DNA from 3 places in the Mesorhizobium captivum genome. Region 1 is predicted to be linked to each of the others. Evidence: predicted binding sites of a transcription regulator. Region 1 holds the regulator's gene; each other region holds the start of a gene.

Region 1 (10,600 bases):
CACTGCGAAACACACCTTTCAATGCCAATCTTCTTGGGCCAGTTCGCTCCTAATCGATTTGATCTCCGATCCGCGCCAGGCTCTCCGCGCGCCCCAAGACGGCAAGCACGTCGAACACGCCGGGCGAGGTGCTCCGGCCGGTGAGCGCGGCTCTCAACGGTTGAGCCACGGCGCCAAGTTTGTGGCCGCCGGCCTGCGCAAAGTCACGAATAGCGGCTTCTGCGGTTGCCGCACTCCAGTTGCCGGGGACCGCCGCGAGCGCTGCATGGGCACCACGAAGGATGGCGCGCGCGTCAGCGCCAAGCAATCCTGCGGCCTTCTCATCGAGCTGCAGGGGTCGCTCCACGAACAGGAAGGCGGCTCCGTCAACGAGCTCGACCAGCGTCTTTGCCCGCTCCTTGAGGCCGGGCATGGCGGCCAGCAGCTGTGCCTTGCGCCTGTCGTCGAGCTTTGCCGCGAGCGCCGGTCCGCCCTCGAGATAGGGCAAGGTGGCGACGAAGATGTCGAAGAGGGCCTTGTCGTCCATCTGGCGCATGTGCACGCCGTTCAGCGCCTCGAGCTTGGCGAAGTCGAAGCGCGCGGCACCCTTGTTGACGTCGCCGATGTCGAACCATGAGATCATGTCCTCGATCGACATCACCTCGTCGTCGCCATGGCTCCAGCCGAGCCTGGCCAGATAGTTGAGCAGCGCCTCGGGCAGATAGCCCATGGCGCGGTAGGCCTCGACACCGAGCGCGCCGTGGCGCTTAGACAGCTTGGCGCCGTCCGCGCCATGGATCAGCGGGATGTGCGACATCGACGGCACAGCCCAGCCCATGGCGTTGTAGATCACGGTCTGGCGCGCCGCGTTGGTCAGATGATCGTCGCCGCGGATGATGTGGGTGACACCCATGTCATGGTCGTCGACAACGACGGCATGCATGTAAGTCGGGTTGCCGTCCGAGCGCAGGATGATGAAGTCGTCGAGATCTTTGTTCGGGAAACGCACCTCGCCCTGCACGCGGTCGTGCACGATGGTCTCGCCCTCGATAGGCGCCTTGATACGGATCGCGCCCTTGACGCCGGGAGGCGCCTCGGAGGGGTTGCGGTCGCGCCACTGGCCGTTGTAGCGCGGCGGCAGGCCCTTGGCCCGCGCCGCCTCGCGCATCGCCTCGAGCTCTGCCGGCGTCTCGTAGCTGTAGTAAGCCTTGCCGAGACGCACGAGCTCCTCGGCCACCTCGCGGTGGCGCGGCGCACGCGCGAACTGCGACACTGCTTCGCCGTCCCAAGAGAGGCTGAGCCAGGTCAGTCCATCCAGAATGGCAGCCGTCGCAGCCTCGGTGGAGCGCTCGCGATCGGTGTCCTCGATGCGCAGCAGCATCGTGCCGCCCGTGTGCTTGGCATAGAGCCAGTTGAACAGCGCCGTGCGCGCCCCGCCGATGTGCAGGTAGCCGGTGGGCGAGGGGGCAAAACGGGTGACGACCTTATCGGACATGGAACTCTCAGAATGGCACTGAAAACAGGCGTGGTTGCGCGGACTTTCGCGCTGTCGCGGTTCATGTAGCATAGGAGGTCTGGGGCGCAAGGGGCAGACCCGATGGCTGGACGTGGCCGGGGCGCGGTGGAGGGCGAGGGGACGACGGCTGGCGTCAGCGAGCGCCTGCTGTTTGCCGGCACCGCGCCTGCTGAAGCGGCGCCGGTTTCGCTTCCGATGCCGCGGCCGGCTGGTGAGATTTTACCGCCGGACGGCGGTGCCGCCCTGCAGCCGCCAAAGTCGGCAACCATCGACCGGATCCGACGGCAGTTCCACCGCGCCTCGTTTTCCGCGTTTCGCCAAAGCGTCGTTGTAGCCGCTACGACCGAGCTCGACCGCGGCATCGGCTTCCTGCTGGTGCCGGTGTTCCTGGCTGCCGGCGTGATCTTCTATTTTTCCCTGAACACGGAGCCCGATCTCTACAGGCCGCAGGCGGCGGTAGCGCTGATGGCGGTCTGCGCGGCCATTTCCCGCTCTTGGCCAAAGACGCATCTTCTCTTCATGGCGGCGCTGCTTTGCGCATTGGGCTTTGTCGCCGCGAAGGTCGAGACATGGCGGACCGCAACGCCGATGCTCGGCTCCGAGATCCAGACGCGGCTGACCGGTCGCGTCGTCATCGCCGAGGAAATGGCCAATGGCCGTGTGCGGCTGACCATTGACCTCATCTCGACCGCGCATCCGACGCTGCGCTACGCGCCGGATCGCGTCAGGCTCTCGGCACGCAGGATTCCGCCCGATACGAAGGCAGGGTCGCTGGTGACAGGCTATGCACGGCTCTTGCCGCCGACCGGACCGGTCCGCCCCGAAAGTTATGACTTTTCCTTCGATAGCTATTTTTCCGGCATCGGCGGCAGCGGCTTTTTCCTCGGCGACCCGAAAGCCATTTCGACAACCGATCCTGCCCCCGGGGCGAGCATCGCCTCGGCGATCGAGAACGCGCGCGAAAACATTGCCGATCACATCAGAAGCACCGTCGGCGGACCTGAAGGCGAGATTGCCGCGGCGCTGATCGTCGGCGTTCGCGCCGGCATCCCCGAAGACATCAACGAGGCGATGCGGCGGACCGGCATCTACCACATCTCGATTTCAGGCCTGCATATGGCGCTGGTCGCCGGCACGATCATGCTTCTGCTGCGCGGCGCCTTCGCGCTGTTTCCGGATTTCTCTTCGCGGCGCCCGGTGAAGAAATATGCCGCTGCCATCGCGCTTGTCTCGATCGCCGCCTATCTCGTCATCTCCGGCGTGGTGGTCGCCGCCGAGCGAAGCTTCATCATGCTGGCCGTCATGCTGGTTGCCGTGCTGTTCGACCGCGCGGCGCTGACGATGCGCAACCAGGCGATCTCGGCCATCGCCGTCATCCTTGTGTCGCCACATGAAGTGGTCGGCCCAAGCTTCCAGATGTCGTTCGCCGCAACCGCCGCCCTTGTCGGCGCCTATGCCGGCTGGGCCGACTACCGCGCCGACAAAGTGAGGGCGCCGCCGGCAAAGCGTTCGTTCCTGCGGTTCCTGTCGCGAAAGCTGGCGGTCGGAGCGGGTGGCGCCGCCATGACCTCGATCATCGCCGGAAGTGCTACGGCGCTGTTTGCCATCTGGCATTTCCAGCGCGTCTCGCCGCTCAGCCTATTGGCAAATCTGGCGATCATGCCGATCGTCACGGTCGTGATGTTCCTTGCCGTCGCCAGCGCGGTGATGATGCCGTTCGGCTTCGATGGGCCTTTCCTCTATTTGATGGGCAAAGGCCTGACGGCGATGATCGCGATCTCGGCCTGGATTTCGCAATGGTCGCCGGTCGATGCCGTGGGGCTGATCTCGATCCAGTCGGTGCTGCTGGCAACAATCGCGCTCGTCATTGCCACCATGGCCACAACCTGGCTCAGGCTGGCCGCAATTCCTTTCGCAGTTGCGGCCTTGCTGACCATTCCGCAGGTGCGCACGCCGGACCTGCTGATCTCCGAGGACGCGAATCTGGTGGCCATGCCGATCGGCGGCGGCGAACTCGCCATCAACCGTGCCCGCTCCAACGAATTCACCACCGACAACTGGAAACGCGCGCTGAAGGCCGAGGCGATCGTGCCGCCGGAGACGTTCGCCAAAGACGCGCTCGACATAGCCGATCCCGTCGACCTGCCGCCAGGTTCGCCGTTCTATTGCACCGGTGACCTCTGCATCGGCCGGCATCCTTCCGGTGCGATCGTCGCGTTGGCGGAAAACCGCGAGAGTGCACGACCGGCCTGCGGCTTCGCTGATCTCGTCGTCATCAACGACGCCACGGCCTACAATCCTTGCCGCGATCCACGGGTTCTCGTCGTCACCAAGCGGCAGCTGGCACGCGATGGCAGTGCCGCCGTCTTCTTTGATCCGCAATCGGCAACGGCGCGGCCGGCTATTCAGTATGCCGTGCAAAAGCCTTACCGCCCCTGGCGCGAGCAACGACGGTATTCGCGCGAGGCTAGAGGGCTGGCGCCCCACAAGAAGCCCGAAAAGTCAGAGTCCAAGCCGCCCCAGCCAGTCAGTAGCGGCGAATGAGCCCGACGAGCTTGCCCTGAACCTTGACGCGATCGGGGCCGAAGATGCGGGTCTCATAGGCCGGGTTGGCGGCTTCGAGCGCGATCGAGGCGCCCTTGCGGCGGAAGCGCTTCAGCGTCGCTTCCTCGTCGTCGACCAGCGCGACCACGATCTCGCCCGGGCTCGCGGTGTTGGCGTTGCGGATGATGACCGTGTCGCCGTCGAAGATGCCGGCCTCGATCATCGAGTCGCCCTTGACCTCCAGCGCGTAATGCTCGCCGCCCGCGATCATGTCCGGCGGCACCGTGATCGAATGCGTCTGATGCTGGATGGCGTCGATCGGCACGCCGGCGGCGATGCGGCCCATCACCGGAATGGACACGGCCGAAACGGCATCGTCGTCATTGCTGGGCGTTGGCGCGCGCGAGGGCGCCGCTGGCTTGATCTGCCGGCCGAGATTGCCTTGGCCGCCCTGGATGACGCTTGGCGAAAACTTCCTGGCCGCATTGAGGCCGGGCGCGATCGAATCGGGCAGGCGCAGCACTTCCAGTGCGCGCGCCCTGTTCGGCAGCCGGCGAATGAAGCCGCGCTCTTCCAACGCCGTGATCAGCCGATGGATGCCCGACTTCGAGGCAAGGTCGAGCGCTTCCTTCATCTCATCGAAAGACGGCGGAATGCCGCTCTCCTTGAGCCGTTCGTGGATGAACATCAGAAGTTCATGTTGTTTGCGCGTCAGCATGGCTGCCCCCAACGGGTCCTGAAACCAGAATCAGAAAAACAAACCCAGAACAAACACTATCTGTTCCAGTTGTGTTCCGCAACCGTTTAAAGTTTAGTGAATGTGTTGACGTTTTGTTCAGCGTAACATCAGAACGCTGCATTCGGCGCCGGCCTCGGCCGTCGGGGCGAAGGGCTGGCGCACGATGAGGCCGTTGGCGTCGGCCAGCATCTTGAGCATCGAGGAATCCTGGACGCTGAACGGCGTCGCGACCAGCTGCCCCGCCTCCTCGCGCACGACGGCCCGCACATAGTCCTGCCTGAGATCGTTGGCGTGCATTGCGGCAGCCAGCCGCGCAGTGCGGATGTCCTGCCGATAGCTGCGGCCGCCGAGACGCGCCAGAAGCGGCTTCAGGAACAATTGCGAGCAGACAAGGCTTGCCACCGGATTGCCGGGCAGGCCGATGCAGCGGATGTTGCCAAGCCGGCCAAACATCAACGGTTTGCCGGGGCGCATGGCGATCTTCCAGAAATCGAGCTGCATGCCTTGGCCAGTCAGCACGTCGTGGATCAGGTCATGATCGCCGACCGACGCGCCACCGAGGGTGACGATGACATCGGCGCCGGCCTCGACGGCCTTTCCGACCAGAGCCGCGATCGCGTCATGGCGGTCGGCGGCGATGCCGAGATCGAGAGCGCGCGCGCCAACCGCCTGCGCGGCCGCAACGACGCCATAGGCATTGGACGAGATGATCTGGTCGGGGCCGAGTTCACTGCCCGGCGGCAGCAGTTCGTCGCCGGTGGCGATGATGGCAACCAGCGGTCGGCGCACTACGGTGAGGCTTGGATGGTTGGCCGACGCCGCCAATGAAAGCGCTGCCGGATCGAGCAGGCGGCCTTTTTCCAAGAGAACGTCGCCTTGCAAGAAGTCGAGACCGGCTCGCCGGATGTTGCGTCCTGCGGACGTCGGCTCGGTCACCTCGATCTGGCCGCCGCCGAGGTCGCGGACATTCTCCTGGATGACGATCGTGTCGGCGCCTTCGGGCACAGGCGCGCCGGTGAAAATGCGCACCGACTCGCCCTTGCCGACAGTGCCGGCAAAGCCACGCCCGGCGGGCGCCATGCCGATCACGGAGAGCCGCGCCGGCACCGAGCCCACATCCGCAAAGCGTGCGGCATAGCCGTCCATGGCCGAAGCATTGAAGGGCGGCTGGGTGCGCAGCGCCACCACCGGTTCGGTCAGAACCCTATCCGCCGCGTCAGCCAACGGTACGCTTTCGCCCGGCAGCGCAGTCGCGCCGTCCAGCAGGCGCTCGAGCGCCTCGGCGACCGGAACCAGCGCCATCTTAGGAACCCGCCTTGTAGTCGCCCGACTTGCCGCCGGTCTTCTCGACCAGCCTGATGCCGGAAATCACCATAGCGCGGTCGGCCGCCTTGGCCATGTCGTAGATGGTGAGGCACGCGACCGACGCCGCGGTCAGCGCCTCCATCTCCACGCCCGTCTTGCCGGTGACACGGGCAAGCGCGGTCACCTTCAGGCCGGGCAGCGCGCGGTCGGGCTCGATATCGACCGCAACCTTGGTCAGAAGCAACGGGTGGCAGAGCGGAACGAGTTCATGCGTCTTCTTGGCCGCCATGATGCCGGCGATGCGCGCGGTGCCCAGCACGTCGCCCTTCTTGGCGTCGCCGGCCAGGATCATCTCCAGCGTTTGCGGCTGCATGGTGACAAAACCTTCGGCGATTGCCGTACGCGTCGTCTCGGCCTTGTCGCCGACATCGACCATGTTGGCTTCGCCCTTGGTGCCAAGATGGGTGAGGACAGGCATCCTCAAACGGCCTCGGCCGGCGCCTTGCCGGTCAGCAGAAGCTGCGTTGCCGCGGCGACGTCGGCCTGCCGCATCAGGCTTTCGCCGACCAGGAAGGTGCCGATGCTGCTCTTCTCCAGCCGGCGGCAGTCCTGATGGGTGAAGATGCCGCTCTCGCTGACCAGCAGCCGGTCAGCCGGCACCATGGCGGCAAGGCGCTCGGAAACGTCGAGGCTGGTCTCGAATGTCCGCAGATCGCGGTTGTTGATGCCGATCAGCCGCGACGAGAGGCGAAGCGCGCGCTCCATCTCCTTCTCGTCATGCACCTCCACCAGCGCGTCCATGTTGAGCTCGAAGGCTGTGGCCTCGAGCTCGGCGGCCAGAGTGTCGTCGACGCTTGCCATGATGATGAGGATCGCGTCCGCGCCCCAGGCCCGTGCCTCGTGGACCTGGTATGGGTCGAAGAGGAAATCCTTGCGCAAAGCGGGCAGGCGAACAGCGGCGCGCGCGGCGGTGAGGAATGCGGGCGCGCCCTGGAAGGACGGAGCGTCGGTCAACACCGAAAGGCAGGCAGCACCGCCTTGCTGGTAGGCCCTGGCAAGCGCCGGCGGATCGAAGTCGGCGCGGATCAACCCCTTGGAAGGGCTTGCCTTCTTGATCTCGGCGATCAGCGCGAAGCCGCCGGCCTTCCGCTTGGCCTCGAGTGCCGCGAGGAAGCCGCGCGGCGGTTCTGCATCCTTCGCCTTCGCCTTGATATCGGCAAGCGGCACGCTGAGCTTCGCCGCGGCGATTTCTTCGCGCTTATAGGCTTCGATCTTGCGCAGGATATCGGACAAAGTTCTAACCGTTCGAAATCTCGATGAGCTTGTCGAGCACTGCGAGCGCGCGACCGCTGTCGATGGCCTGTGCGGCCGCTTCAATGCCGTCGGCGAGCGTCGTCGCCTTGCCAGCCACCACCAGCCCGGCGCCGGCATTCATCAGCACGGTGTCGCGATAGGCGCCAGCAGCGCCGCCCAGCATATCGCGTAATGCCGTGGCGTTATAGGCCGCATCGCCGCCGCGCAGCTCTTCCTTGCTGTGCCGCTTCAGTCCCACCGCTTCCGGAGTGAGCGTGAAGTTGCGGATTTCTCCGCCGGCGAGCTCGGCAACTTGAGTCTCGCCGGTGGTGGTGATCTCGTCGTAGCCGTCGCCATGCACGACCCAGGCGTGATCGGCGCCAAGCGCCTTCAGCGTCTCGGCCACCGGCATGATCCATTCCGGCAGGAAGACGCCGACCATCTGGCGGCTGACGCCGGCCGGGTTGGACAGCGGTCCGAGCAGGTTGAAGATGGTGCGCGTGCCGAGCTCGCCCCGGATCGGGCCGACATGCTTCATCGCAGGGTGATGCGCCGGCGCGAACATGAAACCGACGCCCGCCTCGTGGATGCAGCGGCCGATCGTCTCCGGCGAGATGTCGATCTTGACACCGAGCGCCGTCAGCACATCGGCCGAACCGGTCAGCGAGGAGAGGCCGCGATTGCCGTGCTTGGCGACCGGAACGCCGACCGCCGCAATGACGAAGGCCGAGGCGGTCGAGATGTTGACCGAGTGCGAGTTGTCGCCGCCGGTGCCGACGATGTCGATAGCGCCGAGCGGGGCTTCGACGCGCAGCATCTTGGCGCGCATGGTGGCGACCGCGCCCGAAATCTCGCTCACCGCCTCGCCGCGCACGCGCAGCGCCATCAGGAAGCCGCCGATCTGGCCCGGCGTCGCGTCGCCCGACATGATGATGTCGAAAGCCTCACGCGCTTCCTCGAAGGAGAGCGCGCTGCCGGTGGCGACCTTGGCTATGTGTGTCTTGAGAGCGCTCATCGGGTCTGTGCCTGGGAAACGGCGGACGGATCGATGCGAACGTCGTATTGCGACTGCAGTTGCGCCACCAGCTGGTCGAGCAGGTCGTCGGACATGCCGGCGCTGAAGGATTTCTGCGCATCGTCGGGAACCGAGCTGCCATCGGCGCCTGCCGGCTCGAAGACTTCGGCGACCTTGAACAGGATCTGGCCATCGCCGGTGGGCGAGGGGATCACGCCCGTGCCGCCTTCGCCGACGCCGAACATGGCCGCGGCACCTTCCTTGCCGAAGTCGGCATCGTCGGCTTCCCGCTTCAAGCCGCGCTTGGTCTGTTTCTCGAGCTTCAGCTCGCCCGCGATCACGTCGAGCGTCGTGCCGGCCTTCAGGCGCTTTTCCAGCTCCTCAGCCTTCGCGTCGAGCCGCTTGTCGGTCTCGGCGGCCGTCCAGTCGGCCGCCACCTTCTGGCGAACCTCGTCCAGCGTGCGGTCGCGCGCCGGCGTGATCGACTGGACTTCATAGAAGACGAAGCCGTTGTCGGCGGTGGTCAGGCCTTCGTTTTCCTGGTTCGGCTCGGCCTCGAAGACCGCCTTGATGAGATCGGCCGATTGCGGCAGGTCGTTGACGATCGTGCCGTCCGGCCGCTGGCCGGTGCGCTCGATGGCGTCGATGGCGACGACCTTGAGCTTCAGCTTTTCGGCGGCCTGAGCAAGCGAGGCGCCCGAAGCGCGGGTGTCCTCGTAGCTGTCGTGTACGTCGAGCAGGATGCGGCTAGCCTCGCCGAGCGCCAGGTCCTTGCGGATCTGATCCGATACTTCCGAAAGCGGCTTCACCACTTGCGGCTTGATCTCGGTGACGCGCAGCAGCACCGGGCCGAAGGCGCCCTGGACCACCGGGCTGACCTCGTTGGCATTGAGCGAGAAGGCCGCGTCGGCCACCGCCTTGTCGGCGATCTTGTCCTTGGCCAGCGTGCCGAGCAGCGTATCTGCCTGGGTCTTGCCTTCGGCGGTGACGATCTTGTCGAAGGTGGCGCCGGTTTTCAGGGAATCATATGCCGCCTTGGCCGCATCCGGCGTCTTGAACACCAGCTGTTCGATGGTGCGCATTTCGGGCGTGGTGTAGCGCGCTTTGTTCTTGTTGTAGTCGTCGGCGACTTGGCTGTCGGTCACCGCCGTCGGGTCCATGATGTCCTGCGGCTCCAACCGGATATAGGAGAATTTGCGGTATTCCGGCGCAGCGTAGTTCTTCTTGTTGGCTTCGAAATAGGTTTTCAGCGCGCTGTCGGACGGCGCCTCTATCGGCTGCACCAATGTCTTCGGCAGGACGAGATAGTCGATCGTGCGATCCTCGCCGCGATAGAGCGCGACCGCCTTCAGGAAGGTCTGCGGCGCTTTGAGACCGTCGGAAATCGCCTCGACGATCTGCTGGCGCACCGCCACTTGCGAGCGGTTCCTGAGATAGTCCTCCGGCCGCATGCCAACCTGGCGAAGCAGATATTCGAAGGTCCTGCGGTCGAACTGGCCGCTCGGGCCTTTGAAAGCCGGATCCTCGCGCGTCAGCTCGGCCAGCCGGTCCTTGGAAAGGCCAAGCCCGAGCTTGCGGGCTTGCTCGTCGAGCACAGCACCCGAAACGAGCTGCGCCAGAACCTGGTTGTCGAGGCCGAGCAGCTTGGCCTGCTCTTGGGTGATGCGCTGGCCGTATTGCTGCGAGAGCATGTTGATCTGGCGGTCGTAGGCGAGCCGGTATTCGTTGATCGAAACCGTCGTGCCGCCGGCCGTGATCACCGAATGATGACCGCCCAACGTCCCCGACAGGCGCCCCGAAATACCCCAGACAGCAAAGCTCACCACCAGCAAGGACAGCAACGCCTTCGCGACCCAGGTGCCTGCCGCGCTTCTCAATAAACCAAGCATACTTACTTCCGATTTTTGCGAATTTTCGCATGCGCCGAGTCTGAAACAAGCGCAATAGCGCCCTTCCTGCCCACTGTCGATTGCTTTGTGGCCTGATTTTGGTAGTGAGGGCGCTGCCTTATGTCGCCTGGAGAACCCGACCCCATGACCCCTGGAATCCGTCCGCTCGTCGCCGGCAACTGGAAAATGAACGGCACCAGCGCCTCGCTCAACGAGTTGAGGATGATCGGCAACGGCTTCATGAGCGGCCTCGATGCGGAGACGGAAGCGCTGGTCTGCGTGCCGGCGACCTTGCTTCACCAGGCTGCCGAGATCCTGTC
Region 2 (10,600 bases), on a different contig from region 1:
ACCGCCGGGACCTCGCGCGTGGTCGAAATGTGCCCGCGAGGTCGGGCCCCAGCCGCGCTCGCGGCCGATGCGGTTCATCACCTCGGCCTGGGGCTCGTAGAAGTCGTCGGCCGCCGCCTCGGTGGTCTCGGCGATGAAGCCGTGCACGTTGAGGCTGGTGGCAAGCGTGGCGAGATCGTTGCCGGCGCGCTTTGCCGCCTCGCGGTAAATATCGAACAGCGGCGCGAAGCGGGCCGGCTCGCCGCCGATGATAGCAAGCGCCAGCGGCAGGCCGAGCACGCCGGCCCGTGCCGCCGATTGCGGCGTGCCGCCAATCGCAATCCAGATCGGCAGCTTTTCCTGGAATGGCCGCGGATAGACGCCGCGGCCGTTGATCGGCGCGCGGAGCTTGCCTTGCCACGTCACCTTCACCTGGTCGCGAATAGCAAGCAGGAGGTCGAGCTTCTCGGCGAAGAGCTCGTCATAGTCCTCAAGGTTGTAGCCGAACAGAGGGAAGGATTCGATGAAGGAGCCGCGCCCGGCCATGATCTCGGCGCGGCCGTTGGACAGAAGGTCGAGCGTCGCGAACTGCTGGAAGACCCGCACCGGATCGTCGGAGGAAAGCACGGTGACCGCGCTGGTGAGCTTGATGCGCTTCGTCCGTTCGGCAGCCGCGGCAAGAGCGACCACCGGCGCCGAGGCCGCATAGTCGGGACGATGATGTTCGCCGAGGCCGAACACGTCGAGACCGACCTGGTCGGCCAGCTCGATCTCCTCGATCAGGTTGCGCAGCCGTTCATGCGGTCCGATGGCGCCGGGGCCGGGTTCCGGGCTGACATCCGCGAAAGTGTAGAGTCCGAGTTCCATGTCGATTGCATCCTGATGCCCTGTTTGGGCGTTGTTTATCGACGCTAGAGGTAGCGATCGGCCCGGCCAGCCGCCAGAGGCGCGATTTGTGAACAGTGCATCGCTCCGTGCGACGTATCCCTGCGGCAACAGCGCAGATTTTCATGGCTGGCATACCGTTTTGGCGCTTGAACTCGTCGCTTTCGCGCGTATGTAAGCGTCGCGAATTGACTGCAGGGAAGTGGATTTGGCTATCTACAGGGAAAAAGACATATTCGAGCGGCGCAATGCCGCGAACGAGGCAAAGAAGGCGCTCCTGGAGCGTTTCAAGGCAAAGCCGGCGGCGGATGATCCCGCGGTGCTGGCGCGTCAGGCGGAGCGCAAGGCGATCCTCGAGGCCCGTGCGATCCGCGAGGCCGAGAAGGCCAGGCTGAAGCAGGAAAAGCTGGCGCGCGAAGCGGCCGAGAAGGCCGAGCGCGAGGCCGCGGCCGAAGCGGCTCGTCGTGCAGCCGAAGAGGCGGCGGCGGCCGAGGCGAAGATCCGCGAAGCCGAGGAGAATGAGCGCATCGCCCGTCTGCTCGCCGACGAGGCAGAGCGCAAGGCCAAGCGCGACGCGCGCTACGCTGCCCGCAAGGCGCGCGTTGGCCGTACGCCGCCGGGTTTCTCCGCCCGCTGACATAGGTTCGTTCGAAGATGCTTCAGGGTCGCCATCGGCGGCCCTGAAGGCGTTTGTCCTGACCACTGGAGCAATTCCAGGAAAAGTGTGTAGCGGTTTTCCGCCCGGAAATGCGCGAAAACGATCTACCTGGCCTGGGTTTGTCACGCGACGAGCTTCAGCCCGACGATGCCGCAGACGATCAGGCCGATGCAGGAGAGCCGGACCGCTGTCGCCGGCTCGCCGAGCAGCCAGATGCCGAGCAAGGCGGTGCCGACGGTGCCGATGCCGGTCCATACCGCATAGGCCGTGCCGACCGGCAATTCCTTCAATGCCAGACCGAGCAGGCCAAGGCTGACGATCATCGAGGCGATTGAGAGCGCGGTCGGCAGCGGTTTCGAGAAACCCTCGGTGTATTTGAGACCGATCGCCCAGCCGATCTCGAACAGGCCGGCGAAGAAAAGAAAAATCCAGGACATCGCAGCCGCTCCGTCATTCCAGCATCGGTCATCCGATGCTCGAGGTGGCGGGTCGTCCCGGCCGGTTTTTCGGGGAAGCGAGGTCGTCCTCGCCGCGTTGATATAGGTAGCCCGGCCCCCCGATCAACAAGGTACCGGCAGCATTCGGCATGCCGCCGGTTCAAATCCGCATCGAGACGGATAGAGCGCGCTGGCGGTCTACTTCTCTTTGATGCGCATCGCCTTGACCGGCGGCGCCTTCGGAGCCGGGGCCGCGGCTGGTTTCTTCGCGTCCTTCTTCGGCTTGCGGGGTTCCTTGCCCGCCTTCATCGCACCTTTAGCCATGATTCGCTCCTCCGATTGTGGGCAGCCCAAGTGAAACAAGAGAAACGCCCGACCGCAAGAGGCCGCTTGCCGCTTCGAAAGCCGGCTTCCCCGATGTCAACCGCTTTCCCTGATTCGGCGGGCATCGAACAGGTTTCGAGCGCCGGCGACCGATGTCCGTCAGTACCCGTGAACCTCGCAACGGCTGGCGCATTGTCTGTAGAGCTTCGGCCGGCGTGTCGTTAAGCTAATGCATGTCGCCCAGAAGTGTGCAGCGGTTCTGGGGCAACGACATGCATCAAAACAAAGACTTAAAGCGCGTCGCCTGAATCCGTTTCAACGCGACGCGCTTTAAGGCACTCTGAAGAGGATCTGGAAGCGGATGGCAGGGCATAGCGGCTCGAAAAGGGTGATCTATGCTGCGCTCGCCGGCAATCTCGCGATCGCGCTCACCAAGTTCGCCGCTGCGCTCTTCACCGGTTCCTCCGCCATGCTGTCGGAAGGCGTGCATTCGCTGGTCGATACCGGCAACGGCGGGCTTCTGCTTCACGGCATGCGCCGTGCAGCGCGCCCGCCCGACCGCACGCATCCGCTCGGGCACGGGCGCGAGCTCTATTTCTGGAGTTTTATCGTCGCCCTTCTGGTCTTCGCGCTGGGCGCCGGGGTTTCCTTCTACGAGGGCGTCATCCACATCATGGCCCCCGTGCCGGTCCTCAACGCCAGGGTCAACTACATCGTGCTCGGCCTGTCTTTCCTGTTCGAAGGCAGCTCCTGGCTGGTGGCGCTGAAGGAGTTTCGGGGACAGAAAGGCCGGGAGGGCTGGTTCGAGGCGGTGCGGCTCAGCAAGGATCCGAGCGTCTACACGGTACTTTTCGAGGACAGCGCGGCACTGCTCGGCCTCACCGTTGCCTTCGCGGGTATCCTCGCATCCGAGCTGCTGGAAATTCCCGAGCTCGATGGCGTCGGCTCCATAGGCATCGCTATCATCCTCGGCGCGACCGCGATCTTCCTGGCGCGCGAGAGCAAGGGCCTGCTTATGGGCGAGCCCGCTTCTGTCGAAGTGGAGCGCAAGGTGCTGGCGATCGCCGAGCAGGATCCCGCAGTGCAGCGGGCGAATGGCATATTGAGCGTCCATATCGGCCCCGAGGAAATCGTAGCGGGCCTCAGCATCGAGTTCGAGGATCATCTCACCGCGCCCGAGATCGAGGCCTGCGTTGAGCGTCTGGAGGCACGACTGAAAAAGGAAATGCCCGAAATCACCAGGCTGTTCGTCAAGCCGCAGGCGACTGGCACATGGGAGCGCAGGCGTAAGGCTATCGCCGAGGTCTCCGAAGAGGATTAGGTTTGAACGAAACCATCTTTTAGGGAGTAAGCCGATGAGAATCGACGGCGGGTGCCATTGCGGCGCCATCACCTATGAGGCGGAGGTCGATCCCGAAAAGACCTCGATCTGCCACTGCACGGATTGCCAGAAACTCACCGGCACGGCTTTTCGCGTCACCGTGCGGGTGCCGGAGGAAGATTATCGCATCACCAAGGGCACGCCCAAGGTCTACATCAAGACCGGGTCGAGCGGCGCCAAGCGGGCGCAGGCCTTTTGCGGCGATTGCGGTTCGCATCTTTATGTCACGTCCGTCGGCGACGGGCCGAAGGTCTATGGCATCCGGACCGGCACGGCGCGCCAGCGCGACCAGCTGGTGCCGAGGACGCAGTACTGGCATCGCTCGGCGCTGCACTGGCTGCCGGAATTCGAAGGCACCAGGATCGTCGAGGAGCAGTAATCAGTCAGGCGGGGCTGCCTCAGACCTTGGCGATTAGCCGAAGCCCGCTGTCCGTTCGTCATCCTCGGGCTTGACCCGAGGATCCATGCCATGACCTTTGCCGTGGAACGCGACGGATCAGAATTCTTCACCGTTGCGGCACTTCGCAGTCGCGGCATGGATTCTAGGGTCTGCGCGCGTCGCTTAGCTCCTTGCTCCGCCCTAGAATGACGAAGAGACAGGCGCTTCGGCTAATCGCCAACGCGTAGGAGCCCTGCTACTCGCCGTCCTCGACGACCCTGAGTCGCAATTGGCCCGTCTTCGAGTCCGCAACGCGCGCGCCAGCCTCCACTTTTGCCGGACTGCGCGGAGGCTCGGCTTCGCCTTCGGCGAACTCCAGCGCCTCGATCTTCTGGCCGCGCTTGGTCACTTTCGACGTCGAGACGAGGATGTCGTCGATATCCTTGGTCGCCTGGCCGAAATGCGTCTGCAGCCGGCGCACCCGCTCGTCGACGCGCTGAACGTCCTCCATCAGGCGGATGACCTCGCCCTGGATCAGATGCGCCTGCTCGCGCATGCGCGCGTCCTTCAAGATCGCCTGGATAACCTGGATCGACAGCATCAAAAGCGAGGGCGAGACGATGACGACGCGGGCGCGGTGCGCCTTCTGCACCACTGCCTCGAAATTCTCGTGGATCTCGGCGAACACCGATTCCGACGGCACGAACATGAAGGCGGTGTCCTGCGTCTCGCCCTGGATCAGGTATTTTTCGGCGATATCGCGGATATGCACCTCGATGTCGCGGCGGAACGCCTGCGCCGCCGCCTTCTGCAGGTCGGCGCCTTCGGCGGCGCGAATGGCGTTCCAGGCTTCGAGCGGGAATTTGGCGTCGATGGCAAGCATCGGCGCGCCGTTCGGCATCCGCACCAGGCAATCCGGCCGGCTGCCGTTGGAGAGGCCGGCCTGGAATTCGTAGGCGCCGTGCGGCAGGCCGTCGGCGATGATCGCCTCCATGCGCGACTGGCCGAAGGCGCCGCGCGTCTGCTTGTTGGAGAGGATCGCCTGCAGCTGCACCACCTGTCCGGCTAAAGACTGGATATTGCCTTGCGCGGTGTCGATCACCGCCAGCCGCTCCTGAAGCTTGGCCAGGCTCTCATGCGTCGACTTGGTCTGCTCGGCCATCGTCTGGCCGAGGCGGCCGGTCATGGCGTCGAGCCGCTGTCCCAGCGACTGGGTGAGCTCGGCCTGCCGCGCCCCGAACACTTCGGCGATCGCGCCCATCCGTCCCTGCATCTCGGCCTGCGCCTGCAGGATGTCGGCCATGCGCGCCTCGGTGTCACGCGCATGGTCGGCGGCCTCTGTCGCCGCCACCGCGCGTGCCCCTGCGGCGCGCCACAACGCGACGACGAGCGCCATGAACAGCGCAAGCAGCAGCGCTGCGCCGAAACCGAGCGCCTGGCCGAGCGTGATCGTGGTAGCGCCGAGTCGTGCAACTGGCTCGGAAAGGATGGAGGTCATGTCGTTCATGCCCGCAGCATAACCGATTCGGCCCACTGGCACAGATCAAAACGTGAACAGGGCAAAGTCGTCCCGGTTGACGCTTTTCCAACGACGTCTTAGGTGAGACGCCATGTCGATCAAGCCGCTCATCATCCTTCCCGATCCGATCCTGCGCCAGGTTTCCAAACCGGTCGAGCGCGTCGACGGCGATTTGCGCAAGCTCGCCGACGACATGCTGGAGACCATGTATGACGCGCCGGGCATCGGGCTGGCGGCGATCCAGGTCGGCGAGCCGAGGCGCTTGCTGGTCATCGACCTTGCCAAGGAAGACGAGCCGCCTGCCCCGCACGTCTTCATCAACCCGGAGATCCTCGAAAGCTCGGACCAGCGCTCGGTCTATGAGGAAGGCTGCCTGTCGATCCCCGACTACTATGCCGAGGTCGAGCGTCCGGCCGCGGTGCGGGTCAAATATCTCGACCGCGACGGCAAGCTGCAGGAGATGCAGGCCGAAGGCCTGATGGCGACCTGCCTGCAGCACGAGATCGACCATCTCAACGGCGTGTTGTTCATCGACCACATCTCGAAGCTGAAGCGCGACATGGTGGTGAGGAAATTCAAGAAGCTCGCCAAGGACAAGGCGCCGGGCAAGATGGTGGGCTAGGGGTCATGCCCCTGCGCGTCATCTTCATGGGCACGCCGGATTTTTCCGTGCCGACCTTGCGCGCGATCGCCGAGGCCGGCCATGACATCGCCGCCGTCTACACGCAGCCGCCGCGCGCCGCCGGCCGGCGCGGGCTGGAATTGACGCCGTCGCCGGTGCAGCGCGAGGCGGAACGGCTGGGTTTTGAGGTGCGCACGCCGACATCGCTCAAGGGCGAAGCCGAGCAGCAGGCCTTCGCCGCCTTGCGGGCTGACGTCGCCGTGGTCGTCGCCTATGGGCTGCTTCTCCCAAAACGCGTCCTGGAGGCGACCAGACTCGGCTGCCTCAACGGCCACGCCTCGCTTCTGCCGCGCTGGCGGGGCGCCGCTCCCATCCAGCGCGCCATCATGGCCGGCGATGCCGAGACCGGCATGATGGTGATGCGCATGGAAGAAGGTTTGGACACCGGTCCGGTGGCATTGGTTGAAAAATGCGCCATCGCACCCGATATGACCGCCGGTGAATTGCACGACCGCCTGATGGCTATCGGCGCTTCGCTGATGGTGGAAGCGCTGACGCGGCTGGGGATAAATTGTCTGACATTTACCCAACAGGCGACGGAAGGGGTGACCTACGCCCGAAAGATCGATAAATCGGAGACACGCGTAGACTGGACGCGGCCTGCCGGCGAAGTCCACAATCACATTCGCGGCCTCTCGCCCTTTCCAGGCGCGTGGTGCGAGGTCGAAATTGGCGGCCGCGTGGAGCGGCTGAAACTGCTTCGCTCGACGCCCTCAGATGGCGTCGGCGAGTCGGGAGGAATTCTCGATGACCGGCTGACGGTCGCCTGCGGGTCAGGCGCGGTGCGGCTGGTCGAAGTTCAACGGGCGGGCGGAAGGCCCGCCGCCGCGCAGGAGTTTTTGCGCGGGGCCAAGATCGAAAAAGGAACGAAACTAACATGAGCATGATGTCGATACGCGCGGCGACGCCGCGGGATCGCGAGGCGATCCGCCTCGTCGAAGAGCATGCCTTTGGCCAGCAGGCGGAGGCCGGCCTGGTCGACGCGCTGGTGACCGGCGGCGACGCCGTCGTCGAGCTGGTCGCGGAAGAAGACGGACAGGTCGTCGGCCACATCCTGTTTTCCAGGCTTTTCGTGCAGAACGGCGGCAAGCGCTTCGCGGCGCTGGCGCTGGCGCCGCTGGCGGTCGAGCCGTCCTTCCACGGCACCGGCATCGGCGGCGCGCTGATCCGCGAGGCGCATGTCCGCCTCAAGGAAGCCGGCGAGACGCTGGCCGTGGTGCTGGGCGACCCGGCCTATTATGGCCGCTTCGGCTACGCCCATGCCCGCGCCGAAAAGTTCGAGAGCGAGTACCAGGGCGAGGCTCTGCAGGCTCTTGCCTGGGGCGACGCGCCCGCGACCGGCAAGCTGGTCTACGCTTCCGCATTTACCGCGCTCGCCGCTTAGGCGAGCGCCAACTGCATATGCCGCGTTTTCGTCTCGATATCGAATATGACGGCAGCCAATTCGCCGGCTGGCAGCATCAGGCGGACCAGCCTTCGGTGCAGCAGGCGATCGAGCAGGCGATCGAAAAATTCTGCGGCGAAGAAGTAAGGTTACGTGCCGCCGGCCGCACCGATGCCGGCGTGCACGCCACCGCCCAGGTGGCGCATGTCGATCTTGCCAAGGCCTGGGCGGGCGACAAGGTGCGCGATGCCGTCAACGCCCATCTGCAGGCGGCCGGCGCGCGCATCGCCGTCCTGAAGGCGGCGGTCGTCGCCGACGGCTTCGACGCGCGCTTTTCGGCCACCGGCCGCCACTATCTCTATCGCATCCTCAATCGCCGCGCCCCGTCGGCTCTGGAAAAGGGCAGGGTCTGGTGGGTGCCGAAACGGCTGGATGCCGAGGCCATGCACGAGGCGGCGAAAGTGCTGCTCGGGCGGCATAATTTCACCACTTTCCGCTCCACCCAGTGCCAGGCCGAAAGCCCGGTCCGCACGCTCGACCGCCTCGATGTCGGCAGCAATGGCGATCTCATCGAGGTCCGAACCTCGGCGCGCTCGTTCCTGCACAACCAGGTGCGCTCGATGGTGGGTTCGCTGAGACGGGTCGGCGACGGCTCCTGGAGCGCCGCCGACCTCAAGGCGGCGCTGGAAGCGCGCGACCGCGCCGCCTGCGGCCAGGTCGCGCCGCCGGACGGGCTGTTTCTTGTCGGCGTCGACTATCCGCGATCCGCGGAGCAAACCGATCGGTCAACGCCGCCCACGGCCAAATCGTTGGACTAGACAGGAGCGGCGACCGCATTTTCCTCACTCAGCCGAAACGCTACTGACACACCTCGTCAGTTGGGATGTCCTATAGGAACGCCCATCGGTTTGAAAATCAACGGGATCCTCCGTGGTTCGGCCGCATGGGGCTCCGCGCGATTGACATGAGCTACAGCGAAAACCTCTGGCTGTTCTTCGTCCTGCTTTTCGGCATCATCGCCGTCCCCGGCATGGACATGCTATTTGTGCTGGCCAATGCGCTGACCGGCGGACGCGACAGAGGCCTTGCCGCGACCGCCGGCATCATGCTGGGCGGCGCGGTGCATACACTGAACGGGGCGATCGGCGTCGGCCTGCTTATGCATTTCGTGCCGATCCTGTTCAAGCCGCTGCTGGTCGCCGGCGCCGGCTATATGGCCTATATCGGGATTTCGCTGATGCGCAGCTCGATCACCGTCGGCAATGACGAACCAGCAGGCAGCCGCTCCGCCTGTAAGGCATTTCGCCAGGGGCTGGTCACCTGCCTGATCAACCCGAAGGCCTACCTCTTCATCCTTGCCGTCTATCCGCAGTTCCTGAAGCCGGCTTACGGTCCGATCTGGATGCAGGCGACCGTCATGGGATTGCTGACGGTCGCCACGCAGGCGGGGATCTATGGCGGGCTCGCCATCAGCGCCGGCCGCAGCCGGGCGCTGCTTGTCGACAATCCCCGGGCGACCATCCTTGCCGGGCGCGTGGCCGGACTGCTTTTGTTCGCGGTCTCGGTGTTCACCGCATGGGAAGGGCTGAGGGCGGCGTGATCGCCGCCCTCCCCAACATTCCGCTCAGGCGGCGCCCTGCCGGGTGGCGAGCATTTCGCGCTTTGCCGACCGGCGCCATTCGACGGCGCCGGCAAGGCCGTGCAGCACCGTCTCAGTGGTCGCCCAGTCGATGCAGCCGTCGGTGATGCTCTGGCCGTAGACGAGAGGCTTGCCGGGCACGACATCCTGGCGGCCGGCGACGAGATTGCTCTCGATCATGACGCCGATGATGCGCTCGTCGCCAGCGGCCACTTGCCCAGCCACGTCATGCGCGACCTTTGGCTGGTTCTCCGGCTTCTTGCCGCTGTTGGCGTGGCTGACATCGATCATCAGCCGCGGCGCGACGCCGATGCGGGCAAGCTCCGTGGCGGCCGCGTCGACGCTTGCGGCGTCGAAGTTGGGCACAACGCCGCCGCGCAGGATGACGTGGCAGTCCTCATTGCCGGTGGTCGCCGCAATGGCGCTGCGGCCGCCCTTGGTGACGGCCATGAAATGATGCGGCTGGGCCGCCGACTTCACCGCCTCGGCGGCGATCCTGAGATTGCCGTCGGTGCCGTTCTTGAAGCCGACCGGGCAGGACAGGCCCGACGCCAGCTCGCGGTGGATCTGGCTCTCGGTCGTGCGCGCGCCGATGGCGCCCCAGGCGACGAGGTCGGCGATGTATTGCGGCGTCGTCATGTCGAGGAACTCGGTCGCCGCCGGCAGGCCGAGATTGTTGACGGCGGAGAGCACGTTGCGCGCCATCCTGAGCCCCTTGTCGATGTTGAAGCTGCCGTCGAGGTCGGGATCGTTGATCAGTCCCTTCCAGCCGACCGTGGTGCGCGGCTTCTCAAAATAGACGCGCATGACGATCTCGAGCCGGTCGGCTAGGGCCTCGCGCAGCGCCGCCAGACGGCTGGCGTAGTCCACGGCGGCGACCGGATCGTGGATGGAACAAGGGCCGACGATGACGACCAGTCGATCGTCGGCCCCGGTCAGGATGGAATGGATGGCGTTGCGCGAAGCGGCAACGGTTCGTGTCGCCGTGAGTGAGCGCGGTATCTCGCGCATCACCTCTTCCGGCGTGCTCAGTACTTTGAGTTCCTTGACCCGAAGGTCGTCTGTGGTGGTCAACACGGCTTTCTGCTCCTGGTTAGGAGACCTGCCGGCTGAAACGAAAAAGCCGCCAGGTCTGGCGGCTTTTCGGATTTAGGTGCTGCAATCTTCAGATCGAGCGCAATCCTCCCGCCGCCAGCGAGCTGTCGTAGTAAAAGTACCAAAACGAGGCGGTCAGGTGGATCATGCCGCTCATATAGTCGAAGCCGAAGCGCTTGTCACGTGCCTTGAGGCTACACATTGTCTCGGCTCTCTTGTGACGGAGCAAATTGGGTCG
Region 3 (10,600 bases), on a different contig from region 1:
CGCCAGGAACCTGTTCATCGGCCGCGAGCCGACCCGGTTCTCGGTCCTCGGCGTCGGCATCCTCGACCAGAAGAAGATGGCCGAGGAGAGCATCCGGGCGATCGCCAATGTCGACCTGCATCTGCGCTCCCCCGATGCGCTCGTCGGCGAGCTCTCCGGCGGCCAGCGGCAGGGTGTCGCGATCGCGCGCGCCATGCATTTCAAGTCGAAGGTGATGATCCTCGACGAGCCGACCAACCATCTCTCGGTCAAGGAGACCAACAAGGTGATCGGCTTCGTGCGCGGCCTGAAGGAGCAGGGCATCACCACCGTCTTCATCAGCCACAACATGCACCACGTCTTCGACTGCTGCGACCGTATCGTTGCGATGGCGCGCGGCGAAATTGTGCTGGACAAGCGCATCGAGGAGACCTCGATTGATGAAGTCCACGGCGTCCTGTGAGGGGGGGCCCGTGAGGAGTAGGCGGCAATGAAAGCGCTCGCTGGTCGTAAAGTGCTGCTGACGGGCGGCCTCGGCTCGCTCGGCCGGGCCCAGGCGGTGACGCTGGCGCGGGCTGGCGCGCGCGTGCTGGTGCTCGATCGCCCGGACATCGGGGACGCCGCGGAGGCGGTGGCGGCACTTGCCCGGCAGGCCAAGGGCGATATCGCCTTCGTCGGCTGCGATCTCAACCTTTTGGCCGAGGCGGAAGCGGCGGTCGCGGTGCTTGCGGCGAAGGAAGGCGGCATCGACATATTGATCAACAACGCGGCGCTGATCATCAACCGGCCTTTCGAGGAATTCTCGCTGGCTGAATACGAGGACCAGATCCGCGTCAACTCCTCGGCCGCCTTCGCGTTGGCGCGGGCCTGCGCCCCAGGCATGAAGACGAGGGGCTACGGCAAGATCGTCAACTTCTGCTCGATCACGCTCAACGGCCGCTGGGACGGCTACGTGCCCTATGTCGCGTCGAAGGGCGCCATGCTTGGCCTCACCAAATCGCTGGCGCGCGAGCTCGGGCCGCACGGCATCCGCGTCAACGCCGTGTCGCCCGGCGCGGTGGTCTCGGAGGCCGAGGAGCGCGTCTTCGGCGACCGGTTGAGAGAGTACAACGACTGGATCATTGAGAACCAAAGCCTGAAGAAGCGCATCGAGCCGGAAAACGTTGCCGATCTCGTGCTGTTCCTGGTCTCGCCCGCCTCCGACATGATCAGCGGCCAGAACATCGCCATCGACGGCGGCTGGTGAGGGCATGGCTGGCGTGGTTGAGCTGAACGATGGGCAATCGAAGCTGGTTTTGTCGCCGGAGCAAGGCGCGGCGATCGCCCGCTATGACGCGTTGGTGATCGGCAGCGCTCCGGTCGCGCTGCTGAAGCCGGGGGACGGCACCGGCGCGTCCGGCTGCCAGCTCCTGGTGCCGTGGTCGAACCGTATCTCCGGCGGCGGCTTCACCTTTGATGGCCAGTTCCATGCCGTCGCGCCGAATGTGCCGGGCGAGGCCTTTCCGATCCATGGCGACGGTTTCCAGAAGCCGTGGCGGCTTGCCCGCCATACCGACACCGAGGCGGAGCTGGTGCTCGAAGACGGCGCGATCGGCCCTTACCGCTATGCTGCGTCGGTCACCTATGCGCTGCGCGACGGCGCGCTGGAGGCGCACCTCACGGTCGAGAACCGCGCCGGCATGCGGCTGCCTTACGGCCTCGGTTTCCACCCGTGGTTCCCGCGCGGCGATACCACTCTGCTGAAGGCGGGGGCCAAGCGCGTCTGGCTGGAAGACGAGCGCCATTTGCCCGTCGGCGTCGTACCGGTGAGCGAGCGTCCGGGTTGGGATTTCGAGCGCCCCATCCCGCTGCCGCTGGAGTGGGTGAACAACGCCTTCGACGGCTGGAACGGCCGCGCCTCAATCACGCAGATCGAGGACGGGATCGCGATCACGCTGAGCGCCTCGCCGGAGCTTGGCGTCTACATCCTCTATTCGCCGTCACCCGATGCCGGCTTCTTCTGCTTCGAGCCGGTATCGCACCCGGTCGATGCGCATCACGGCGAAGGGCTGACGCCGCTCGAAGATGGGGAAACGATGAGCGCGACGATGCGGCTGGATTGGGCGGTGATGGACACAGATTGAAGACGCGAATCCTGCAACGCTGGCGATTGGCGAAAGCCGAAGGCGACGTCCAATCTCCCCCCTTGTGGGGGAGATGTCCGGCAGGACAGAGGGGGGCGCCGTAGAGTAGAAGCGTTGGCGACCCAACCTCAGCATCCTAACTCCGACCATGCCGCATACGCCTCCACCACCGAGACACCGCGCCAACGCGAAATCGATGCGCAAGGTCATGACTGATGCGGAGTTGAAGTTGTGGAACGAACTCCGTGCGCATCGGCTGATGGGCCTGGGGTTTCGCAGACAGTATCCAATCGCAGGCTACATTGTCGACTTCGCCTGCCCGGAGAAGAAGCTGATCGTGGAGGTAGACGGGTCACAGCATGGCGAAGCGAGCCGTGCAGATGCCGACGAAACCAGAACCAATCGACTGCAACAGGACGGCTGGACCGTCCTGCGCGTCTGGAACGACGAGGTCATCCGCGACATCGACAATGTCTGTCAGCACATTGTTATTACGGCGGGATTGGCTGGTCCGATCTGAGACGCTGGCGGGACAGCGCCCCCCTCTGTCCTGCCGGACATCTCCCCCACTTGGGGGGAGATTGGACGTCGCGTCGGCTTTCGCCAATCTCCAACGTCGCAAGAGCAGACGCCAGCGGTGAAGCTGCCCCTCACAACTCCTTCTCGGCGAGCTCCCTGAATTCATCGGGCACCGAACGCGCGGCTTCCAGCGCCACCGTGCCGTAGCCCACCGCCTCCTTGCCGAAGCGTTGGCGGATCTTGTCGACGGCGCGGTCGGCGCCGAAGCGGGCGAGACCTTTGCGGCTGCCGGGCTTCAACTTCTCATCCGCCAAGCCGAGCGGCAGTTCGAGCTGCAGTTCGGCATGCTCTTCCAGATGCGAGACCGAGATCGCCAGCAGCGATATCTCCTTCTCTCGGGCGTTGGCGGCGAGCACGCCGCGCACCAGCTCCTCGGCGATTTCGGCGAGCATCGTGGTGGCCGAAATCGGCTGCTCCAGCGTCATCGAGCGGGTGACCGCGCGCATGTCGGCAAAGCGCACCCGCACCGTCACCGTGCGGCCGGGCCGGTTCTTGGCGCGCAGGCGGCTGGCGACACGGTCGGCCAGATGCAAGAGCGTCGGCACGAAGACGCGTGGCAGCGCGGGCTTGCGGCCGAGCGCCGATTGCGCGCCGGCGGAAATCGCGCGGCGATGCGTCTGGAGTTTTCGCGGGTCGCGGTTCCAGGCAAGCGCCGCGAGCTTCTGGCCGGCGGCGTGGCCGATCAGCCGTTCCAGCGCGCCGCTATGCGTACGCGCAAGTTGCCCGATGGTCTCGATGCCGATTTCGGCGAGCCTGGCCTTGGTCGCCGGGCCGACGCCCCACATCAGCGACACCGGCAAATCGTGCAGGAAGGCGAGCTCGGTGCCGGGTTCGACCACCACCAGCCCGTCGGGCTTGGCCACCTGCGAGGCGATCTTGGCGAGATGCTTCGTCCGCGCCACGCCGATCGAGATCGGCAGCCCGAGCTCGCTCTTCACGCGGCGGCGGATGGTCTTGGCGATCTCCTCCGGCGGCCCGAACAGATGCGTGCAGCCGGCGACGTCGGCGAAGGCCTCGTCGATCGAGATGCGCTCGACCAGCGGCGTGAAATCGTCGAGCACCTTGATCGCGGCGTCGCCGAGGCGCTGGTATTCGCTGAAACGTCCGCCGACAAAGATCAGCTGCGGGCAGAGTTCGCGCGCCTTGCGGCCGGGCATGCCGCCGCGCACGCCGAAAACCTTGGCCTCATAGGAGGCGGCAAGCACGACGCCGCCTCCGACCGCGATCGGCTTGCCGCGCAGCGAAGGATCGAGCAACTGCTCGACGGACGCATAGAAAGCGTCGAGATCGGCATGAAGGATGGTGGCGGCGTTCGTGGCGGGCATCGCGCGCTCCCGTCTCCATCCCGTCCGCTTTTTGGCATTGCAGCATTAGCAGCGGCTGTTGTAAGCGGTGTTCGTCGGAACATAAAGAGAACAAAAGCAGTTTCTTGTCAAGCTGCCGCACTGCACAAGAGAACGTTTACAGCCGGTTGCAACCGAGGCGATTGGAAAGGTTGCGCGCGACGACGGAAGCTGCCGATCTCCCCTTTGGGGATTTGGCTGTTGCAACGCTTCGGCGCCAGCCGCAACCCTACGCCGGCTTGGCGTATTGCTCTGCGCTGAGCACCTCGATGCATTGGAACGGCTGATTGCCTACCACCCAGGCGTCATGGCCGGGCGGGATCGTATAAGACGTGCCCTCGGTGAAGGTTTTCTCGGTCCCGTCGTTCATGCGCACAGTGATCGTCCCGGACACGACATAGCCGACATGCGAGACCTGGCAGCTGTCGGTCTTGACCACCGGCTTCACGCATTCGGACCATTTCCAGCCCGGCTCCATGTTGAGCCGCCCGAGCGTGTAGCCCGGCAGCCGCACGATTTCGACACGTGTCTTGGCGGGCGAGCGGACTTCATCGGGGTTGTTGTGCGACTTGGATTCGAGCTTGGTGACATTCATTGCAGCTTCGGCCATGGCATCCTCCCATATTCCATGAGTCCAAGCGGAGCCTGACGCCGCGATCGCCGGCGACCGCTGCCGGATTCATACGCCTTTCAATGAGTGATTGCTAATGTAATTGCAAGGCGCGGCGGGAAATCGATTTTGCCGCGCAGCGGCTATTGCACGCACGTCCTGCCGGTGATTTGCTGCTCGGAGCGTCGGCACGACGATGGTTGAGGGGGCCATCTGTTCTCGCCCCAAAAGGGAGAATTCGATGAATCCTCGGCAACCGGTCTGGACGATCCCGTCGCCGCCGTCGCAATTCCCAACCAGATCGGTCTCGAGCTTTGCCAAGTGTGCGCCGCACGCTGGCCAGGCCGGGACGTGACCGGGCGGGGAGGACCATCGGACGGAGGCAATCAAACTAAGAAAACAGGGAGGAAACCGATGCTTCATCAGGCTCCGAAAACGCAAACCCATCCGCGGGTCCTCGGCACCCGTCGTGGCCCGCCGGCGCTCCGCCAGTGTTGTGACAGCTACATCTGTCCGGTCTGCGACCAGGTTGTCGAACTGACGGATTTCCGCCAGGTCGTCTGGCATCAAAGGCCCGGCCATGAGCCGATGGAAATGGACGACTAAAAAAGGCCCGCGTCTACCGGAGGGGAATGCGCGGGCCAGAGCTGGAGTAGCCATTCGATCAACGCGCTCCTCGTCAACTGGTTGCGCCTGGCCGAAGCGGTTGGCCGCCGCTAGCGGGCAGGGCCGGGAAGCGAATGTCCGGGCGCCGGGCTACGGTCCGTAGCGCCTGTGCGACTGAAGTCTCACCTTGCACTGCAGAGGCCCGAGTGGCCGGATTTTTGGAAACAAGTACGCCGGCAATTCATTGCCTGACAGGTCGTCGAACAAAGTCCCTTCATCGGCGGCTCAGACTGGAGTGCCCGCCATTTCCTGCGATGTGGCGGGCAGCTTCCAGCAATTCCAGGAAAAGTGCGCAGCGGTTTTCCGTCCGGAATTGCGATGAACAAAGAGAGCAATTCCAGGAAAAGTGCGCAGCGGTTTTCCGTTCGGAATTGCGACCGGCAAGAGAGCAATCGGCGAACTGCTCCATGGAGACGCCCATGCAACCCGGCGAGTTTATCGCGAACCTATTCGCCGCCCTTTTGCTGGCAGCCGTGATCGCCGGCATCTTCCTCGTCTTCGGCAGGCCGCTCTGGCCGGCACGGCAGGCGCAGATGGTCATTCTGCTTCCGGTCGATCCGGCCGCGACCGGATCCGTGCGCAAGGTCTGCTTCGAGCCTTGCCTGCCGCCGCGCTTCGATCTCAAGCTCGCACCCCAGAGGCCGCTGTCGAGGCCGTCGTCTAATTCGTAAGCGGAACCTGTCCGCACACCGCGCCGTTGACTCCCGCGAAGGGATGCTGTGGGCGGAGGCCGCCATGGATAGCTTCGAACTCATCGATCTTCTTTGCGTCGTCGATGCCTGCGCGAGTGATCGCGCGGCCGGGCGCTTCATCTCAATGTCGAAAGCCGTCGAGGAACTGCGCGTCCTGACCGGCGACTTCGTCTCGTCGGACGAGGCGGCGGCGAATGCCTTGAGCCAAGTGGCGTTGGAGCGCGGCTGCGCGGTGTTGTTCGACGAGCAGGCGGGCGCTGATATCGTGGGCGAGTTGTGATCTCCCCCATCGAGGGGGAGATTGGCGCTACTTCACCAGGGTGATCATCCTGCCGGCATACATCTCGCGGTTGCCGAGCTCGGCCGTGCAGTCCGACTTCACGGACGAGGTTCCCGTCATAGCGACGGTTTTGCCGACCAGCCGCAGGCAACTGCCCTGCGCATTCATGTCCGAGTTGCCGGCATAGGTGATGGGCGCGTCGGGGGCATAGATAAAGCCGCTCACCACCGAGCCGGATCCGCCGTTCAGCGTCAGCGCTTGTGTGTTGCCGTGGGCCTGAAAGATGGAGATGCCGGCATAAGGACCGCTGGTCATAGGCGAGAGGTCCACTGTCTCGTTGGCGTTGATGATGAGCTGCGAGCCTTCCATCATGAAGATGGTCACACCGTGACCGGTCAGGCTGCCGTTGCCGCCAGGCTTTATGGTGACGTTGCGCAGGATATAGATGCCCGGATTGAGCGTGATCTTTCCCGACCACGTCTTGTCGCAATAGGTACCCGGCGAGAGCGTGATCGTCTTGCCGTTGGGCATCGGCTGGCAGAGCCCGTAAGGAGGAGGCGTGACGTTGGCCAGCGGATCGAAGGACGCGTACTGGTTTTCCAGCGGCGCGCCGCAGGAAAGGGTGGCGTTGGGCGGCGTCATACCCGACGTGGCACCGACCGTCGAGACGCATCCGGCGCTGACGATCGCCGAGCCGCCCCGGCTGACGGCGTCGGCTGCGTCCGAGTTGGCGGCGATCACGCAGCCGTTCATCGCGACATTGGTCGAGCCTTGCAGACTGACAGCGGAACTCACATGCGGATCTAGCGCCAGCACACATGCCTGCGCCCCGGGCTTGACCTCGATGGAGGCGGAGCGGATCGCTTCCCAAGCGGGCGCGCCGCTGACGAAGGCCGGTCGGCTGATGCTCGACGACAGAGAAATATAGTAGGCGCTCGGATCGCCGCTGGCGGTCGCCTGGAAGGCGTCAACGCTGCCCGAATATTCATCGGCGTCGGCCGCGCTCATATTGGCCGCGAAGAAAGTCTTGCCGATCTGCCGCACGTCGCCGGCCGACATCTCCGGCTGGTACTTCGTGCCCACCGCAAGCCCGGCCGCGTCCAGCGAGTTCTGCAATTGCGCGGCGTCGTTGCTGGTGCCCACTAGGTCGACGGCGCCGGCCACAACGAGCATCAGCGGCACCATGGCGATCGCAGTCGCCAGCGCAAAATTGCCGCGTTTCGAAGCCCAGAACCGTCCAATCATCGGAGCCGCCCTCGCCGGATATGGAAGAGCGATACGCCATCCTGTCTCTACGAGGGATTTCCGAAAAAGATAAAATGCAGAAAATGCTAAAATAGCAGCTTTTTCTAATAGTTACACCTTAGTCTGATGTCAGCTGGGACCTAAGTCCGATGTCCTACGACGTAAGGGGGAAAATACGCCCTCAGGGGTCCAAAAGCCGCAAGTCGAGGAAAAAAATTAGGCATTCGTTTATCGGCGAGTGCTGACGTGATGGCTGGGATAGCTTGGGCGCGCTTGGCCATGACCTCACTCGGTCTGATCTTCAAATATTTCGTCTCCTCTCGCCTGCGAAGGGGCGAGGGCGGCAATGTTGCAACCATCTTCGCGCTTGCTTTGCCGGTCGTGGTCGGCGGGGCGGGGCTCGGGGTCGAGACGTCCTATTGGTACTATTCGAGCCTGAAGCTGCAGGCGACGGCGGACGCCGCCGCCTACGCGGGCGCGCTGGAAAAGGTCGCGGGATCCGATACGGCGGCGATCACGGCGGCCGCCACACAGTCGGCGACCGACAACGGGCTCGGCAACGGCACCATTGTCGTCCACACGCCGCCCACCTCGGGGCCGAACACGGCCAAGAAGGCGGTCGAGGTTATCCTCAACCAGAATCTCGACCGGATGTTCACCGCCATCTTTACCCAGAGCAAAGTATCGGAAAAGGCGAGGGCGGTGGCGCTGATCACCGATGCCTCCAAGGCCTGCATGCGGGCGCTCGATCCGGCGGCCCCGCAGTCGGTGCTGTTTTCCGGCAACACCAACGTCAACCTGGTCGGCTGCTCGATCATGGCGAATTCGACTGCCAGCGATGCCATCAAGACGCAAGGGTCGGCCGGGCTCTCGGTCGACTGCCTGATCTCGGTCGGCGGCATTGTGCTGAACAATCCCGTGACCACGGTCTGCAAGACCCCTATCACCCAGGCATTGCCCGCTTCTGACCCGTTCTCCGATCTGGCGACGCCGGCGGCCACCAACCCGTGCAAGAATGTCAACGGCAGCAAGACGTCGCAAACACTCCAGGCTGGGACCTATTGCAGCGGGATGGACCTCAAGGGCAATGTCGCCCTTTCTTCGGGCACTTATGTCGTGCAAGGCAGTTTCAAGATCAACGCCGGCGCGGTGGTGACCTGCGCTGCACCCTGCACCGGCGTAACCATCTTCATGTCCGGCAGCAACACCGTCAGCATGAACGGCAACGCCACGGTCACGCTCAGCGCGCCGACCTCGGGCACCTATTCCGGCGTGCTGTTCTATGGCGACAGGACCGGGAACGCGGCGCAGAGCACCTTCAACGGCACCGCGGACTCGTTGCTGACTGGCGCCATCTATTTCCCCAGGCAGCAGGTCAACTATCTAGGCAACTTCTCCGGGACGGGCGGCTGCACGCAGGTGGTTGCCGACACCATCCAATGGTCGGGGAGCACCACCATCAAGCAGGACTGCACGAGCCTCGGGATGAGGGATATCCCGGCGGCGGCGTCGGTCGCGGTCGTCGAGTAGCGGCATGGGGCCGGCAGCGATCCGCTTCCGCAAGAACCGCTCCGGCGCTGCCGCGGTGGAATTCGCTCTCGTGCTGCCGGTGTTGTGCACCGCGCTCTTCGGCATCGCCGACGGCTGGTCCTACGTCACCAGTTCGCTGGCGATGCGGTCCGGCGTGAAGACGGCGGCGAACCTGCTGTTGGCCGGCGCCTCCGACGATAACGCCATCCAGGCCGCCGCGCTTACCAGTTGGGAAAAGAAACCGGACGATGCGGCGGTCGTGATTACCCGCGCCTACAAATGCGGAACGACCGTGGTCACGTCATCGACCGTCTGCGCGGGATCCAAGCTTCCCTCGATTTATGTCCAGATCCAGGCGTCGGGCACCTGGGTGCCGCCTTTCACCTTCGGCGTCTTCCCACACAACAGCGCGCTCGCCCATGAGCAGGTCGTCCGTGTTCGTTAACAAAAGAGCAAAGGCGTTCGCCGGCAATGCCTCGGGCGGGGCCGCGATTGAATTCGCGCTGATCGTGCCCTTCCTGATCATGCTTTTGTTCGGCATCTTTGCCTTCGGCTGGTCGATGAACAACATGTCCAGCGTGCGCTATGCGCTGGAGGCCTCCGCGCGCTCGCTGCAGCTCAACAACACGCTGACCCAATCGCAGATCCAGACGATCGCCACGCAGAAGCTGCAGGCGCTTGGCCTGCAGAATGTGAGCGTCACGATTGCCACCGACAAGCCTAGCGGCGGCTTCTGCATAGCGCATGTGAACGCCAGCTATGCCTTCGTCATCGATTTCCCGTTTTTCAGCGACTTCCCGATCAGCCAATCGACCACGGTGAACGTGCCGCTGCTCGACAGCGTGAAAGGTGCTTGCCCGTCATAGCCGGAACTGAATCCGCCGCCTGTCGAGCTGATCGGCACTTCCAGGAAAGTGCGCAGCGGTTTTCCGTCCGGAATGCGCCAAGCAAGATCGCATTTCCAGGAAAACTATATAAAAGTATATGTCGATATTCATCCGGGATGCGTAAGACAAACCGCCGACGCGCTTGAGCGGCCAAAGGCTGACGGCTCCCATGCGCGGCGCCCACGACTGGCGCGGCGTTTTTTGCGAAAACCTCTACATAAACAAGGATTTGGAACCCTTGCGCCGACCCCGGCCGCATGACCTTGGGTCCATAGTCCGATGCGGCATGGGCCTTCATTGTTCCAGAGGGCGGATACGAGCATGGGCCATTTATTTATGAAATGATTCCAATAAGTTAATATTGGAGCGTGGCCGGTTCCAGGGGCGCTTCCCAGGTTTGCTCTCTTGCCGCGACGGTATTTGTCTAAAAGTTACTCCAAGCCGTTAGGGAATTCTCATATGACGCGGCCTAGCGGTTGGGCAGTGGTGGCGATTCACCTGCGGAGAAACACGATGACGATCCGAAAAACTCTTTTAGCATCACTTGCCCTCCTGGCGCTCGCGGCTGCTCCGGCGCTTGCCGGGGCCGGCGGCAACGGCGGCGGCCACGGCAATGGCGGCAGCCATGGCGGCGGCAACGGCAACGGCGGCGGCGGCGGTAACGGC

The links. The regulator LexA, encoded in region 1, represses DNA repair genes until DNA is damaged. The targets are predictions, from matches to a motif close to TGTTCNNNNTGTGTTCNG.
Region 2: the regulator LexA is predicted to act here: its motif matches at 5,583-5,600, upstream of RFM40_RS05985 (DNA recombination protein RmuC).
Region 3: the regulator LexA is predicted to act here: its motif matches at 4,082-4,099, upstream of dinB (DNA polymerase IV).

What each region holds. Positions count from the first base shown of each region.
Region 1 covers NZ_JAVIJB010000002.1:187,832-198,431, reverse strand. Annotated here, with positions in the region: gene gltX (glutamate--tRNA ligase) at 50-1,474, opposite strand; gene RFM40_RS02990 (ComEC/Rec2 family competence protein) at 1,577-4,039, shown strand; gene lexA (transcriptional repressor LexA) at 4,023-4,757, opposite strand; gene RFM40_RS02980 (molybdopterin molybdotransferase MoeA) at 4,875-6,080, opposite strand; gene moaC (cyclic pyranopterin monophosphate synthase MoaC) at 6,082-6,561, opposite strand; gene trpC (indole-3-glycerol phosphate synthase TrpC) at 6,564-7,376, opposite strand; gene trpD (anthranilate phosphoribosyltransferase) at 7,381-8,391, opposite strand; gene RFM40_RS02960 (peptidyl-prolyl cis-trans isomerase) at 8,388-10,280, opposite strand; gene tpiA (triose-phosphate isomerase) at 10,425-10,600, shown strand, end outside.
Region 2 covers NZ_JAVIJB010000004.1:152,427-163,026, reverse strand. Annotated here, with positions in the region: gene RFM40_RS06015 (LLM class flavin-dependent oxidoreductase) at 1-846, opposite strand, end outside; gene RFM40_RS06010 (DUF6481 family protein) at 1,073-1,501, shown strand; gene sugE (quaternary ammonium compound efflux SMR transporter SugE) at 1,645-1,959, opposite strand; gene RFM40_RS06000 (hypothetical protein) at 2,158-2,283, opposite strand; gene RFM40_RS05995 (cation diffusion facilitator family transporter) at 2,645-3,604, shown strand; gene RFM40_RS05990 (GFA family protein) at 3,639-4,043, shown strand; gene RFM40_RS05985 (DNA recombination protein RmuC) at 4,300-5,550, opposite strand; gene def (peptide deformylase) at 5,654-6,184, shown strand; gene fmt (methionyl-tRNA formyltransferase) at 6,190-7,125, shown strand; gene RFM40_RS05970 (GNAT family N-acetyltransferase) at 7,122-7,628, shown strand; gene truA (tRNA pseudouridine(38-40) synthase TruA) at 7,646-8,446, shown strand; gene RFM40_RS05960 (LysE family translocator) at 8,593-9,228, shown strand; gene RFM40_RS05955 (3-deoxy-7-phosphoheptulonate synthase) at 9,253-10,344, opposite strand; gene RFM40_RS05950 (hypothetical protein) at 10,433-10,564, opposite strand.
Region 3 covers NZ_JAVIJB010000005.1:168,484-179,083, forward strand. Annotated here, with positions in the region: gene RFM40_RS07205 (ATP-binding cassette domain-containing protein) at 1-442, shown strand, start outside; gene RFM40_RS07210 (SDR family oxidoreductase) at 470-1,225, shown strand; gene RFM40_RS07215 (aldose 1-epimerase) at 1,230-2,102, shown strand; gene RFM40_RS07220 (endonuclease domain-containing protein) at 2,299-2,622, shown strand; gene dinB (DNA polymerase IV) at 2,753-4,006, opposite strand; gene RFM40_RS07230 (cupin domain-containing protein) at 4,254-4,634, opposite strand; gene RFM40_RS07235 (hypothetical protein) at 5,049-5,240, shown strand; gene RFM40_RS07240 (polymerase) at 5,720-5,971, shown strand; gene RFM40_RS07245 (hypothetical protein) at 6,036-6,272, shown strand; gene RFM40_RS07250 (TadE/TadG family type IV pilus assembly protein) at 6,300-7,517, opposite strand; gene RFM40_RS07255 (pilus assembly protein TadG-related protein) at 7,797-9,047, shown strand; gene RFM40_RS07260 (TadE/TadG family type IV pilus assembly protein) at 9,052-9,492, shown strand; gene RFM40_RS07265 (TadE/TadG family type IV pilus assembly protein) at 9,482-9,913, shown strand; gene RFM40_RS07270 (hypothetical protein) at 10,448-10,600, shown strand, end outside.